One region of the Rossellomorea sp. y25 genome, then DNA from elsewhere that is predicted to be linked to it. Evidence: riboswitches for the same ligand, from Rfam matches in the RefSeq annotation. Region 1 holds a riboswitch; the other holds the start of a gene.
The links. Region 1 has a riboswitch for cyclic di-GMP ahead of AAEM60_RS20260 (hypothetical protein). Riboswitches for the same ligand answer to the same signal wherever they lie in the genome.
Positions count from the first base shown of each region.

Region 2: another riboswitch for cyclic di-GMP. It lies ahead of AAEM60_RS21920 (anti-repressor SinI family protein); the one in region 1 lies ahead of AAEM60_RS20260 (hypothetical protein).

Region 1 is NZ_CP145886.1:4,021,906-4,028,083, forward strand. Features, by position in the region: gene AAEM60_RS20230 (redoxin domain-containing protein) at 1-48, opposite strand, end outside; gene AAEM60_RS20235 (hypothetical protein) at 41-664, opposite strand; gene AAEM60_RS20240 (class I SAM-dependent methyltransferase) at 698-1,267, opposite strand; gene AAEM60_RS20245 (hypothetical protein) at 1,602-1,976, opposite strand; gene AAEM60_RS20250 (type B 50S ribosomal protein L31) at 2,037-2,282, opposite strand; gene rpsN (30S ribosomal protein S14) at 2,313-2,582, opposite strand; gene AAEM60_RS20260 (hypothetical protein) at 2,781-3,011, opposite strand; cyclic di-GMP riboswitch class I at 3,143-3,232, opposite strand; gene AAEM60_RS20265 (peptidoglycan DD-metalloendopeptidase family protein) at 3,403-4,752, opposite strand; gene ftsX (permease-like cell division protein FtsX) at 4,792-5,676, opposite strand; gene ftsE (cell division ATP-binding protein FtsE) at 5,666-6,178, opposite strand, start outside.
Region 2 is NZ_CP145886.1:4,401,543-4,407,720, forward strand. Features, by position in the region: gene AAEM60_RS21900 (hypothetical protein) at 511-684, opposite strand; gene ssb (single-stranded DNA-binding protein) at 709-1,086, opposite strand; gene AAEM60_RS21910 (YwpF-like family protein) at 1,355-1,795, shown strand; gene AAEM60_RS21915 (helix-turn-helix domain-containing protein) at 1,891-2,211, shown strand; gene AAEM60_RS21920 (anti-repressor SinI family protein) at 2,246-2,383, opposite strand; cyclic di-GMP riboswitch class I at 2,417-2,561, opposite strand; gene AAEM60_RS21925 (TasA family protein) at 2,948-3,643, opposite strand; gene AAEM60_RS21930 (XRE family transcriptional regulator) at 3,904-4,233, shown strand; gene AAEM60_RS21935 (class D sortase) at 4,226-4,819, shown strand; gene AAEM60_RS21940 (hypothetical protein) at 4,854-5,147, opposite strand; gene fabZ (3-hydroxyacyl-ACP dehydratase FabZ) at 5,351-5,785, opposite strand.

The DNA.
Region 1 (6,178 bases):
GCCGATAAGAAGCGCAACGATGGCCAAAGCAAAATTTCGTTTATTCATTGTGTTTCCTCCTTATGTTTAAGAGAAAGATGAGATAGGTCATCATGATCAGATATGTCCAGGTGGTGACGGTAAATTCAAAGCCGCCGATGAAGGCACTTAGAAATAACTGTACTAAAGTAAACATGACTAATAACTGTCCTGCCCAGATATCACCACCGGAATCACTGGCTTTTTTAATAAAAAAGACAGTGATCAATAGATTGAGCAGTACTTGAATACCAGCTAGAAGATAGTGGTGATGAAGCATATGAAGGACAGCTTCAAAGACAAGAACTGTGACCATCCATGAAATGATGATAGTAGACGGATGATCCACTTTTTTAACAAATATGTAAGTAAGCGCCGCTATCAGTCCCAACCAGTACCCAACGACTCCTCCGTGAAAGTAGAGGATGGTAATGGGATGCTTCATAACCGTTTGGAAGTCAACCACAATCACACTCAGTTTCCAGACGAGTAAAAAGGTAAAAATACCATTGGAATACCAATCGCTTGCCTTTCTATCCCAGAAGAAGAGGAACAGGAAAGTGAGTATGACCGAAGAGATAATGGCTCCCCACGAAGCCGGGAATGTGAAGGAGCCTATGGTGTACCACTGTTCAATCATAGCCATTCAACTCCCTCCAGTCACGTTCTGGTTTATTTATTATTCTTTTTTAACGACAATGTAATAAACCGATGGATGCAAGTGACCTATTGTTGTGCGGAACCCGGATGATTTGAGCTGTCGATCGAGTTCCCCGGAAGAAATGCGATGATCTAAAGGCGGTCCCATTTCTGATTCTACCTTTTCCCAATCCAGGATCAGCCAAATGCCATCTTCCTTCAGCATATCGTGTAAATCCTGAAATACTTTGATCAGATCGGGAACTTCATGCAAGACAAAGGCAGATACAATTTTATCCAAAGTGCCTTTATTGAAACTGAGGTATTCAAGGGACGATTTCACATAAACGATATTGTCTACATTTTCTTCATTTGCACGGTGTTTCAAGTATTCCAGCATTTCCTGCTGCAGATCTACTGCCTGGACATTCGATTCAACCGTTTTCGCAATGGGAAGGGTCAGGTAGCCATTCCCACAGCCCAAGTCGGCGACGATATCGTCTTCATTGAGTTTGAGAAGTTCGAGAACTTTTTCCACCGGTACGAGCTCTTGACGTCTTGGATCCAGGAGCTTTGAAGCTCTATGGTGTTCAAATAAATCTCCGGCCATTGGGAATTCCTCCATTCGTTAAATATACCCTTATATGTATTAGTATCTTAAATCTTTTATATACAAGCAAGTTATTTACTCATAGTGTATCCTATAGGAGAATTATTACAGATAGCATGGAGTAATGTGTGTCGAAATTTTGAATTATAAAAGGATTCCCCATGAAGGAGAATCCTTTATTTCTGCTTTTGTAGTATAGGGGTTTCCTCTATGTTTTTTGCAGTGATTGATCAGTGGACAGTATAGAAAGAAAAACACCGGTTCCCTGCTATTTCCTACTAAGTATTGCTTTTATAACGAAATGATTACGATTTAAACTCTAAACTTCTACTTATTATTTAGTATATGCATGATTCATGGAAAAGAAGAAGTATCTTGAATTTATTGCTTCTGTTCCTTTCATCGATCGAATGGTGTCTGTATAATCAATCCACGTTACATTTTGCAGCTTTTGATCTAATTTCGCATTAATCTCTTGTTCGATTTCCCTCATCCGCCTCATCAGCTCTCCAAAGCTCATTTTAAAATGAGTGGCTGCCTGTTGATGAGGAGAGTTTTTCACAAGTAAGGCCATAAATTCCTCAGACGTCTCGGATCGGCTCGCCAATTCATCTTCAAGTCCGACCACATATTGATAGATGTCCCTTTTTTTATTTGGCAGGCCTTTAACAATATCCCGTGCGACAATTTCCATTAAATGTTCGTTCATCGTATTCACCTCGGCATAAGTTTATACCTTAACCTATTCTTTGTAGTGGTACGACATGCACTAGTTCATGTTGTATTTTTTCAAGAAGCGTTCTGCACGGCCTCCGCGATCAGAGAACTTCTGTCTTCCTGTATAAAATGGATGCGTGTCCGAACTTACTTCTACTTTTAATAAAGGATACGTGTTCCCGTCTTCCCACTCAATCGTTTCATTGGATGTTTTCGTAGATCCAGTTAAAAAGGAAAAACCGCTGTTCGTGTCCATAAATACCACTTGTTGATACTCTGGATGAATGTCTTTTTTCATTCTTAATTCCCCACCTTGAAGATTAATGTATTACCAACTTGATTTTTTGACGCCGGGTATTTGCCCTTTATGAGCAAACTCTCTGAAAGCGATACGGGACATCTTAAATTTACGGAGATAGCCTCTTGGTCTCCCTGTAACTTCACAGCGACTGTTTAATCGCGTCGGCGAGGAATCCCTCGGCAGCTTCCTTAACGCTTCATAATCACCCTTCTCCTTTAAATCCCTGCGCAAATCTGCATACTTCTGAACAAGCTCCTGACGCTTCTTCTCTTTTACTACCTTTGATTTCTTGGCCAAAATGATTCACTCCTTCTTTAATCGTAATCATTACGTTTTATAACGGCATAATGTCATTAAAACATACTCTCTATCTTTTTGCAATGATATTTACCTGCTATCTTTTGGAGTGAACTTTCCAGAACCGATCTAAAATGAAATCTATTTAAAATAGTTAAAACCGAATACCATTCAACCCGGTATTCGGTTTTATATGTCCTATGCTGCTTTTAAACCTTCTAAAATAAGTATAAAGTATTTAACTGTATCTCCGCTACGGCGATTGATGACTTCAATGTCCATTAGGATTTTCTTAACCTCTTCAGCACCTATACGTTCGATAATTATCTCTGTGATTTCTTCAGCTGTATATTCACCTACATCAGTAGACCTCAAAGCAGTCCTATTCCTTCTACAAAAACTTCTTAATTGCCTTTTTAATTCAGTCAATTCCAACATCATCATCCTTACTACAGATTCAAATCCTACCAAACACGTCGTAAGATAAAAAAGCCCACCAAAAAGGCAGGCTAAATGATACTAATAAACGTTCGGAATAGTATTCATTGTAATCCATTGTTTTCGGTAACCCGGCCATCGTTATTCTCATTTAAAATGGTAGACCCGTGGTTTTGCGTCCTAATTTTTCAATTAGTTTGCCTTTGTCGAAGGACTATACAAATTCAGTTATATAGTTGTCATTATACTAGAAGAAAAAGGATATGAAAATACTAATGAGAGTTTTTACTTCCTTTTTCTCATTATACCTATAAGAATTGAAGTATATCGATTCTATCGCATAAAAGAAACCCCGCTCATGAGCGGGGTTTCTAATTAGAATTTAAAAGTTAATATATTGACGTGGGTTTACAGCATTTGATTTCGATGCATTCCATGAACCTGCATGAAGTTCAAAGTGTAAATGCTGTCCGAAAGAGTATCCTGTGTTACCCATGTAACCGATTCTGTCTCCCTTGTTAACTGCTTGTCCAGTGCTTACAGATGAAGAAGCCATGTGGGCATAAACAGTTGTGAATGTTTGACCGTTGATTGAGTGAGTGATGTATACTACATTTCCATAGCTTGAGCTATAGTGACTCTTGATGACATATCCATCAGCAGCTGCAGAGATTGGAACACTGCCACGCGCTGCGATATCTGTACCATAGTGAAAACGCTTTTTACCGTTCAACACGTCCCAGCCAAAGTTTGTTGTAATCGTTCCGGAAGCTGGAGATGTCCAGGCACCGGCACTTACTGGTGCACTTGGAGCTGTTTCAGCAGGAGCTGAAGAAGAACCACCGCTGCTGCTTGTTGTTGCTTGTTGTTGAGCTGCTGCACGTTTTGCCGCTTCTGCTTCCGCTTGACGTTTGCGCTCGATCTCACGCTGACGTGCAAGTTCTGCTAAGCGTGCTTGTTCAGCCTGGATTTCACCTTCAAGCTGGTGTTCCATTTTAGAAAGCTCATCCGATTCTTTTTGAAGATCTTTTTTCTCTACTTCAAGAGAAGCCTGTTGTGCTTCAAGCTGCTTGAATAACTCAGCTTTTTGAGCTTTTTGACTATCAAGATCTTGTTTAAGAGATTCAAGACTTGCTTTAGTAGATTCTAATTCTGCAAGCTTTGCTTCTACTTCTTCTTGTTTCTTTTCTAATTCAGCCTGATCTCGTTTTTGTTCGTCCATGATTTTCTTATCGGCACTTACGATTGTATTTACTGCTGTTACACGGTTGATGAAGTCACCGAAGCTGTCCGCGCCAAGTAGTACATCAAGATAATTTGCAGAGCCGCCTTTTTCCTGGATCGCACGTGCACGTTCTTTTAATAGTTCGTTTCGTTCTTCAATCTTTTTCTTTAGAACCTCAATTTCTTCTTTAAGTTTATTGATTTCTGCAGTTGTTTCATCAATCTCTTTTGTTTTTTCAGCTATCTTATTTTCAGTATCTTTTAATTTTGTACTGATTTCAGCAATTTGTGTTTGGATTTCTTGTTGTTTATTGATGTTTTGGTTAATTTCTGACTTTTTCTCATCAATCTTTCCGTTAATTTCTTCTTTTTTAGAAGAAATGTCATCTTGCTGTTTCTTTAGATCCTCCACGGAGGAATGAGCGTTAGCAGTTGTCCCCAATGTTGGTAGACTTCCGATTGTTAATGCTGCTGCAATTGATAATGATATGAAATACTTCTTGTTCAAGCGGCATGCTCCTTTCAGCTTCTATCAACCTATCAAATTTTACACTTTTAAGAACTTACGAACAGACATAAAGCTTCCCCATGCCCCGATCAAGCAACCCATTAATAGAATTAATCCGTTTACTTGATAGATAAAGGGGGTAAAATCCAATATCTGAATAAAATGGTTTTGTAGTTTTGGTTTAATAAAGTCATAGGCATAGTAGTAACCTGTTGTTACAAGAGCGATCGGGATAATAGAACCTAAAATTCCAAGCCATAATCCTTCTAGTATAAATGGCCAGCGTACAAACCAGTTGGTTGCACCCACGAGTTTCATTATCTCGATTTCCCTTCTTCTTGCGACAATCGTAATTTTTATTGTATTTGAGATGAGGAACATGGCGGTAAACAACAGACCGATGATTAACACCAGGCCAACGTTTCGGCTCATTTCCAGTACGTTAAATAATTTCTCGATCTTCGCTTCACCATACAGGGCTTCATTTACATTCTCATACTTGCTGATTTCAGCAGCAATCTTCCCTGTGTCTCGAGGATTCTCTGCTTTTACAATAAACACATCATATAATGGGTTATCTTGTTCAAATAATCTGAAATCGTCTCCCAGATCTTTCACAAGGTTCTGAAGTTCCTCTTCTTTAGAGGAGTACTCGACGGATTCGACTCCACTTATTTGGTTAATCTTCTTATCTATTTCATCAATTTGAGCTTTTTCAGTACCAACCTCGAGTAGGACGCGAACTTCAACGTCTTTTTCAATATCGGTTGCAACCTTGTTCATGTTTAGCATTAGTACCATAAACACACCGACAAGCAGTAAGGTTACGGTAACGGCACTCACTGATGCAAACGTCATCCAGCCGTTACGTCCGATGCTTTTGAAACTCTCTCTAAGGTGTCGACCATACGTTCTAGCTTTCATAACCGTAATCACCTCGCTGTTCGTCACGAACAATTCGGCCATTCTCAATGGCAATTACCCGATGCTTGATAGTATTTACGATCTCCCGGTTATGTGTAGCCATGATCACTGTTGTACCACGGTTGCTTATTTCTTCAAAGATGTTCATGATATCCCAAGATGTTTCGGGATCAAGGTTCCCTGTAGGCTCATCTGCAATCACAAGCTTCGGCGTATTCACAATGGATCGTGCAATTGATACACGCTGCTGCTCTCCCCCTGACAGCTCATCAGGAAGCATTCTTGCTTTATGCTTTAACCCTACCAGGTCAAGTACTTCCATAACTCTCTTTTTGATTTGCTTAGGGTGTTCTTCTATTACTTCAAGTGCGAAGGCAATGTTTTCATAGATAGTAAGCGATGGTAGCAACTTAAAATCCTGGAACACGACCCCAACGTTTCTTCTTAAGTATGGAACTCTACTATTTTTTAATTTTGCCAGATTGATACCGTTTACGATGAT
Region 2 (6,178 bases), 380 kb from region 1:
TGATAGTGAAGTTAGGGGTGAGCTGGCGTTTAAATAGTCTCTAATGGGGGGCTATTTTAAAAGGGTTTTGACAAATCAGGGGTTGGTTTGAGGTTTTTTAGGTCGTTTTTACAAATATAATTGTAAAATAATTGCGTTTCCTGTTTATAGATTCGTTTTGTTGTGCCGCTTCCGAGCTAACTTGTGCCACTTTCAGCGTTTGTTGTGCCACTTTCCACAAAACACGTGCCAAAATGTGAACAACTAGAATCATTATCGTCCACCACAAGCGAAGGTCTAATACAATCGCTCTTTACTAAAGCAAAAAAACGCCGGCTCCCAATAGGAAACCGACTCAATATGAAGACATTAAGGGGAACGACTACTTTCTTACTCACTGCTACACATGTATATTTCTAATGAGGTAGGTTTGAGGCATGTTGCGATGACCATTGGCATTTGAGACAGCTGCTAATTAGGTTGGTTGGATTGTTCGTATGGAAAGAATTCTCGATGAGGGGTGTTTTATACTTATGATGAGGTTTTTAAAACTGGATTCGGGTACTCGTATCCTTGCTCAAGGGCTGTCACCCGTTGAGATAGATAGAAATTTTCGACGTTCGCTCTTGCTACTTTTTTGATGAGGTCTTCTGTTAACTTTTCCATTCTGTCGATTCTTTGTTCAAGATCTTGCAGTGTGGCCACAACTCCATCTCCCTTATAAAAATATTAGAACGGTAATTCGATTGTTTCTTTCTTGCTTGTCTCTGAAGCATTTACAGGCTCCCGCTTACTGTCCATAAATCTGACATTTTCAGCGACGACTTCCGTTACATACGTACGCTTTCCCTGATCATTCTCATAATGACGGGTTTGTATGCGACCCGTCACTCCAACGACAGATCCCTTTCGGCAGTATTTCTCCATATTGTCTGCAGCCCGGTTCCAAACGGTACAGAGTACGAAGTCTGTATCAATTTGGCCTTTTTGATTCTTGTAGTTGCGATTCACAGCTATTGTAGCGTTAAGTATCGATTTTCCTTCCAATGTCTTTCTTGCTTCAGGATCTTTGGTCAGCCTTCCGACGATGGTCACTTGGTTGATCAATTCGCTTCGTTCCCTCCTTTCTCTTAAGGTGTTTTCATCTTACAACCATCTCTCCTATGTTGTAAAATCGTAAATTTCCGAAATTCGAGGCGAAAATGGCTTGAATTTCCGAAATTCCCCTAGGGAGATTTTCTGTTTTTTACTCAAAAGCGGGGTCAAAATCACAAAATTGCATCTTTCGTTCTTTTTTTCATTGAGGAATTTATTAGGGAAACAATTCCTACTATGATATAATTTTATAAAACCTTTAAATGGGAGATGTTCGTTCATGAAAACCTTTAAAGTTATTTCACTTCAAGTAGTGGAAAACGATGAACTGCGTGACTTTGAAATTGTGGACGGTCTGATTATAAATAAGGAAGATGGACAGAGTACGTGGCTCGTCGAAACATATTTGTCGAATGAATATATTGAATTCTTTCAAGAGGCTCAACAAAGGAAGGAAGATTTGGAAATCCAAGTCGTCATTTCCCATAAAGCCAATGACCCGGCTGCTTTCATGACATCCATCCGTTGTATTAAAGAGATGGATGACCATATTAGCATTATGTTTGAGGGGAAATTGAAGAAACAGCGCAACGAATATGCTGAATTACTGTTAGACGACTTAGTTCAAAAAGGATACTCAGGAGAAGAACTTATTCGCGAATTCCGTGAGAAAATGGTATCGAAACCGCGTATTCCGGCCACTGCTAAACCTAGTGTTTAATTATACGAAATTATGTAATATCCATGTGAATTTATATGATATAATGAAATTAATTTTGTGACTTCAGTTATGAAGTTCTTAGGTAGGTGTCCCTTGTGATCGGAGAAAGAGTAAAGAAATACCGACAAGAAAAAAGAATGTCCATGACAGAGCTTGCTGAAAAAGCCGGTGTCGCTAAGTCATATTTAAGCTCAATAGAACGCAACCTTCAACAAAATCCATCTATCCAATTTCTTGAAAAAGTGTCAGCTGCTTTAGGAATTCCGATGGATGCTCTATTACATGATCAATCAGAAAATCAGAATATCGACCATGAGTGGCTCAAAATTGCGGAAGAAGCTATGGATTCCGGTATTACAAAAGAGCAGTTCCGTGAGTTCATTGAATTTAACAAATGGAAATTAGGTAATAAATAAAGTCTTGCGATCGGCTCGCAAGACTTTATTTATATTAAATCACTTTGTACTCGGCTTTCATTTCCTGGGATTGATTATGAAGAAATTCTCTGATTTCTTTTTTAGAAATTCCGGCGTTCAGTGCTTGTTTGATAAGTTCCATCCATTCAAGATCAAGTTCACGATTTGTCAATATAAATACCCTCCCAAAATACATGTATGTATTCCAGGCAATCCAGCCATCATAGTTCTCAAATAACCACACCTTCTACATTCATATATTCAACATGTTTGTGAAGATATGCCTACTCTATAACCTTAGATCTGTGACTTTGCGTCCTCATCTTTCAATAAGTTTGCCTTTATCTGACTCTTCCCTTCGAACTACTTCGATTATACTAATAAAAGTTCCTTTCATTTGTTGTTTTTTGTCAATTCCGTCAATTTAATTTACACTTTTTTCCTACACTTTAACCCATATTCTGACAATATCAAAATATTAAGCGTCTTTTTATTAGAATATCTTGTTAGTATTTGTCGTAAAACTACGAATACATGCTATTTTTATAGCTTTCCAGCTTTTTTCTTAAAGGGAGGACTTTTTCATTAATACTTTGGTAATTACTAGGATTATAGAACGCATGGTTAGATAAGTCAAATCCGCATGTGGGGCAGATCCATTCGCCCGATTCAGTACTACTGTAGGATGGTCTGGTGCAGCGGTTGCAGGTTTTTTTGTACATAACATCACCTCTTATTAATATGTCTCTTTCTTTTTTCGTATAAATCTATTTAGAAATATTAAAAGTAACCCTGCAGTAATAAAGGAAATCCCTAAAAATAGTAATTTATACATATCGGTAGCAGTATTTGGTAAATTCAATCCCTGTGATGGTAGTGGTTTTGAAGGAAATGTGCTTTTATCTGATTCTGACCTATCAATAAGTGGTGTGGTAGAATCAGTATCAGTATCTTCTGAAGGCTGTGGGGCTAAATTGGATTCTGCCGATATAATGATCTCAAATAGTGCTGAAGTATTTTGATACTCGTTCCCCAGTTCATAGGGAACCATAATTGAAAACATTAAATCTTTCCTTTCACCTTTTTTCAATAATTCCGGTGAAAATCCGTTGAAATTTTTTAGTTTATCATCAAATAGTAAATTTGATGAACTATCCGTATAAACCATTAAATCTAATTCATTAAAAAGCTTCTTATCAGGTTGCTTACTGTTTACTTGAAAAGTATAGCTTATGTCTTCAGTTCCTCCATTTTTAATCGTTAACGTTTTTTCCGTCCAATCCCCAGGTTTCATATTATCTATTTTAAAAAGAAATACTTCATCAGGGATAATTATCAGATCTATTTCGTTCGCTGTAGCCTTTTGTATATTCACTAATCCTGAATAAATGAAAACTACAGTAAATAAAATGATTAGTTTTTTAGAATTCATATTTTCATCCCCTATAATATATGAATATATACTTAATTAATGTTGATTGTTACTGTTTTGTTCTTTTTAAAGAACTTATTAATTCATTATAAGATTCTAATTCTTAATTTGAAATCCTCAAATACATCCAATACACAACTCTAATGAGCAATTATCGGTCATTCTCTCAAAATTGCTTTGTTTTATTAACTTTTTTGTATTTTATAAAATACATTTTGTTCTATATAATGAATTAAACTGTTATAAAGGGAGTAATATTCATGGTAGGTGAGCGGATTAAGAATCTGCGTGAGCAGAAAGGTTTAACAATTAATGAATTAGCATTACATTCTAATGTTTCTAAGTCTTACATTAGCTCCATAGAAAGGGGGCTGCAGAAAAACCCCTCTATTAAGGTATTAAAAAAAATTGCACTTACTTTGGATACTTCTTTAGAAAATATAACCTCTGCGCATAATAAAGTAATTATTCTTGGTGAAGAGTGGATTGAACCTCTTGAACATGCTATTGAGCACGGTTTAACCAAGGAAGAATTTCATGACTTCCTTTCTTTTGTACAATATAAAAGGAGTAAGCATAACAATGAATAGACTACTATTAGTTACTGGATCCATTCTTCTATTAATAGGAATAGGTTGTTCCGTTCTCGCTATTTCGGAAATGAATAAGCAGGAAGAGGCTCAGATGGATTCTTTAAAAGAGGCGAAGAGTTTGGTTCTAAAAGATTCTGAGGAGAATTCCGGAAGTCTAGAATCAGTCAAAATGGAATATCACTTTGAAACCGGTGATGTGATAGGGCTTTTAAATATCCCAAAATTAGGGCGTGAAGTTCCAATCATCTCAGGTACCCATGAAGAGGACTTAGAAAGAGGAGTTGGTCACGTCTCAACAACTAAACTTCCTGGGCAACAAGACCGAATTTTTCTTGCTGGTCACCGGGATACCGTGTTCAAACAAATGGGGGAGCTAAGAAAAGGGGATACCTTATCTATTCAGTTGAAGACTGGTGTATATGAATATGAGATATATGAAACGTTCATTGTGGATGAGACTGATCTTTCCGTCCTTGAGCCAACCTCTCCAGAAGAAATCCTCACCCTTTCCACATGCTATCCATTCGAATACCTTTCAAGTACAGAAGAGCGTTACATCATCAATGCCCGAAAAGTAAATTAAAGCGCAGAAAGCTAATAGCCTCTGCGCCCCATTACTACTCGTCCTTATTATCCTGATCTTGCATATCTAGATCATCTTCTACAGCGTCTTCTTCAGGCGAGTTTTCATCCTTCGCTGCATCTTTGTCCCCTGGCTCGTTCTTATCTTGGGACTCATCCATTTCGTTATTGCCCATATCGTCATTCTCATTCATGCCGTCATCTTCCGGCATTTCTTCTTCCGTTGGTGCCTCATCTTCCGGAGGAGGCTCCTGGTCTGCGTTACATCCTACAAGAAGCATGGCAGCAAGTGCTGATCCACCAAGAATTGAAAGTAATTTTTTGCTCATGATGTATTACTCCTTTCTAACGTGTACGTTAGTTAATGTAAGACCGTTACTTTGGTCTTTCGTTAGCATTCCCTGAAAATGAATTAACTTGCATTTTGAGAGCAATTTTTTGGAGAAATTATATTTGAGAAGCGTGAAAGTGATTTAACAGAAAACTGGGCCTGAAGTGAACGAAATCACTCCAAACCCAGTTTACATATTGACTATTCTTGTTTATCTCCCAGAGCAAACATCATTTCCAATTCGCAGGCAACCTCACCATCAACAGTCGCCACGCCTTTTCCTTTACCGATCGGTCCTTTAAAACGGATCATTTCCACTTCAAGTCTCAGCTGGTCTCCCGGCTTTACTTGACGCTTGAAACGACATTTATCAATGCCTGTAAAGAAGGCTAAACGTCCACGGTTATCTTCCACTTTCAGCATGGCCACAGCACCAACCTGAGCCAGCGCCTCTACAATCAGCACGCCAGGCATAACAGGATAGTCAGGGAAATGTCCATTGAAGAACTCCTCATTCGCCGTCACATTTTTAATCCCAATCGCTTTCTTACCTTCTTCCACTTCAAGGATCCTATCCACCAACAAAAACGGATAACGATGGGGAATGATCTCTTTAATCTGATTAATATCAAGCATTCAAAATTCCTCCTACCAATATGTATGTACACCTTATTGTATCTAAATTGATTGTATAAAGGCAACTTGGAGAGGGACGGACCTCCCAAAACTGCACATCTGCTTTAAAAGCCTATGGAGTCGGGGTTCTTTCATGAAGGTTTCCCAATTCGAGGTCCGTCCCCAGATCCACTAAATCTAAACCCCGTAGAAAAGGATCGCATCCATATACAAAGAGTGCAATCCTTCGATAGTTTTAGTTATTTCGATGACACTGGCGATGATCTATTGGCGGTTTTCTGCTTTTTGAAAGGGACGGACCTCGAATACCAAGCTTCATCACAATGAAACCCCGAGATTTCAGGAATCTTTGCCATAAGCTAAATATTTCGAGGTCCGTCCCTCAAAAGGTTC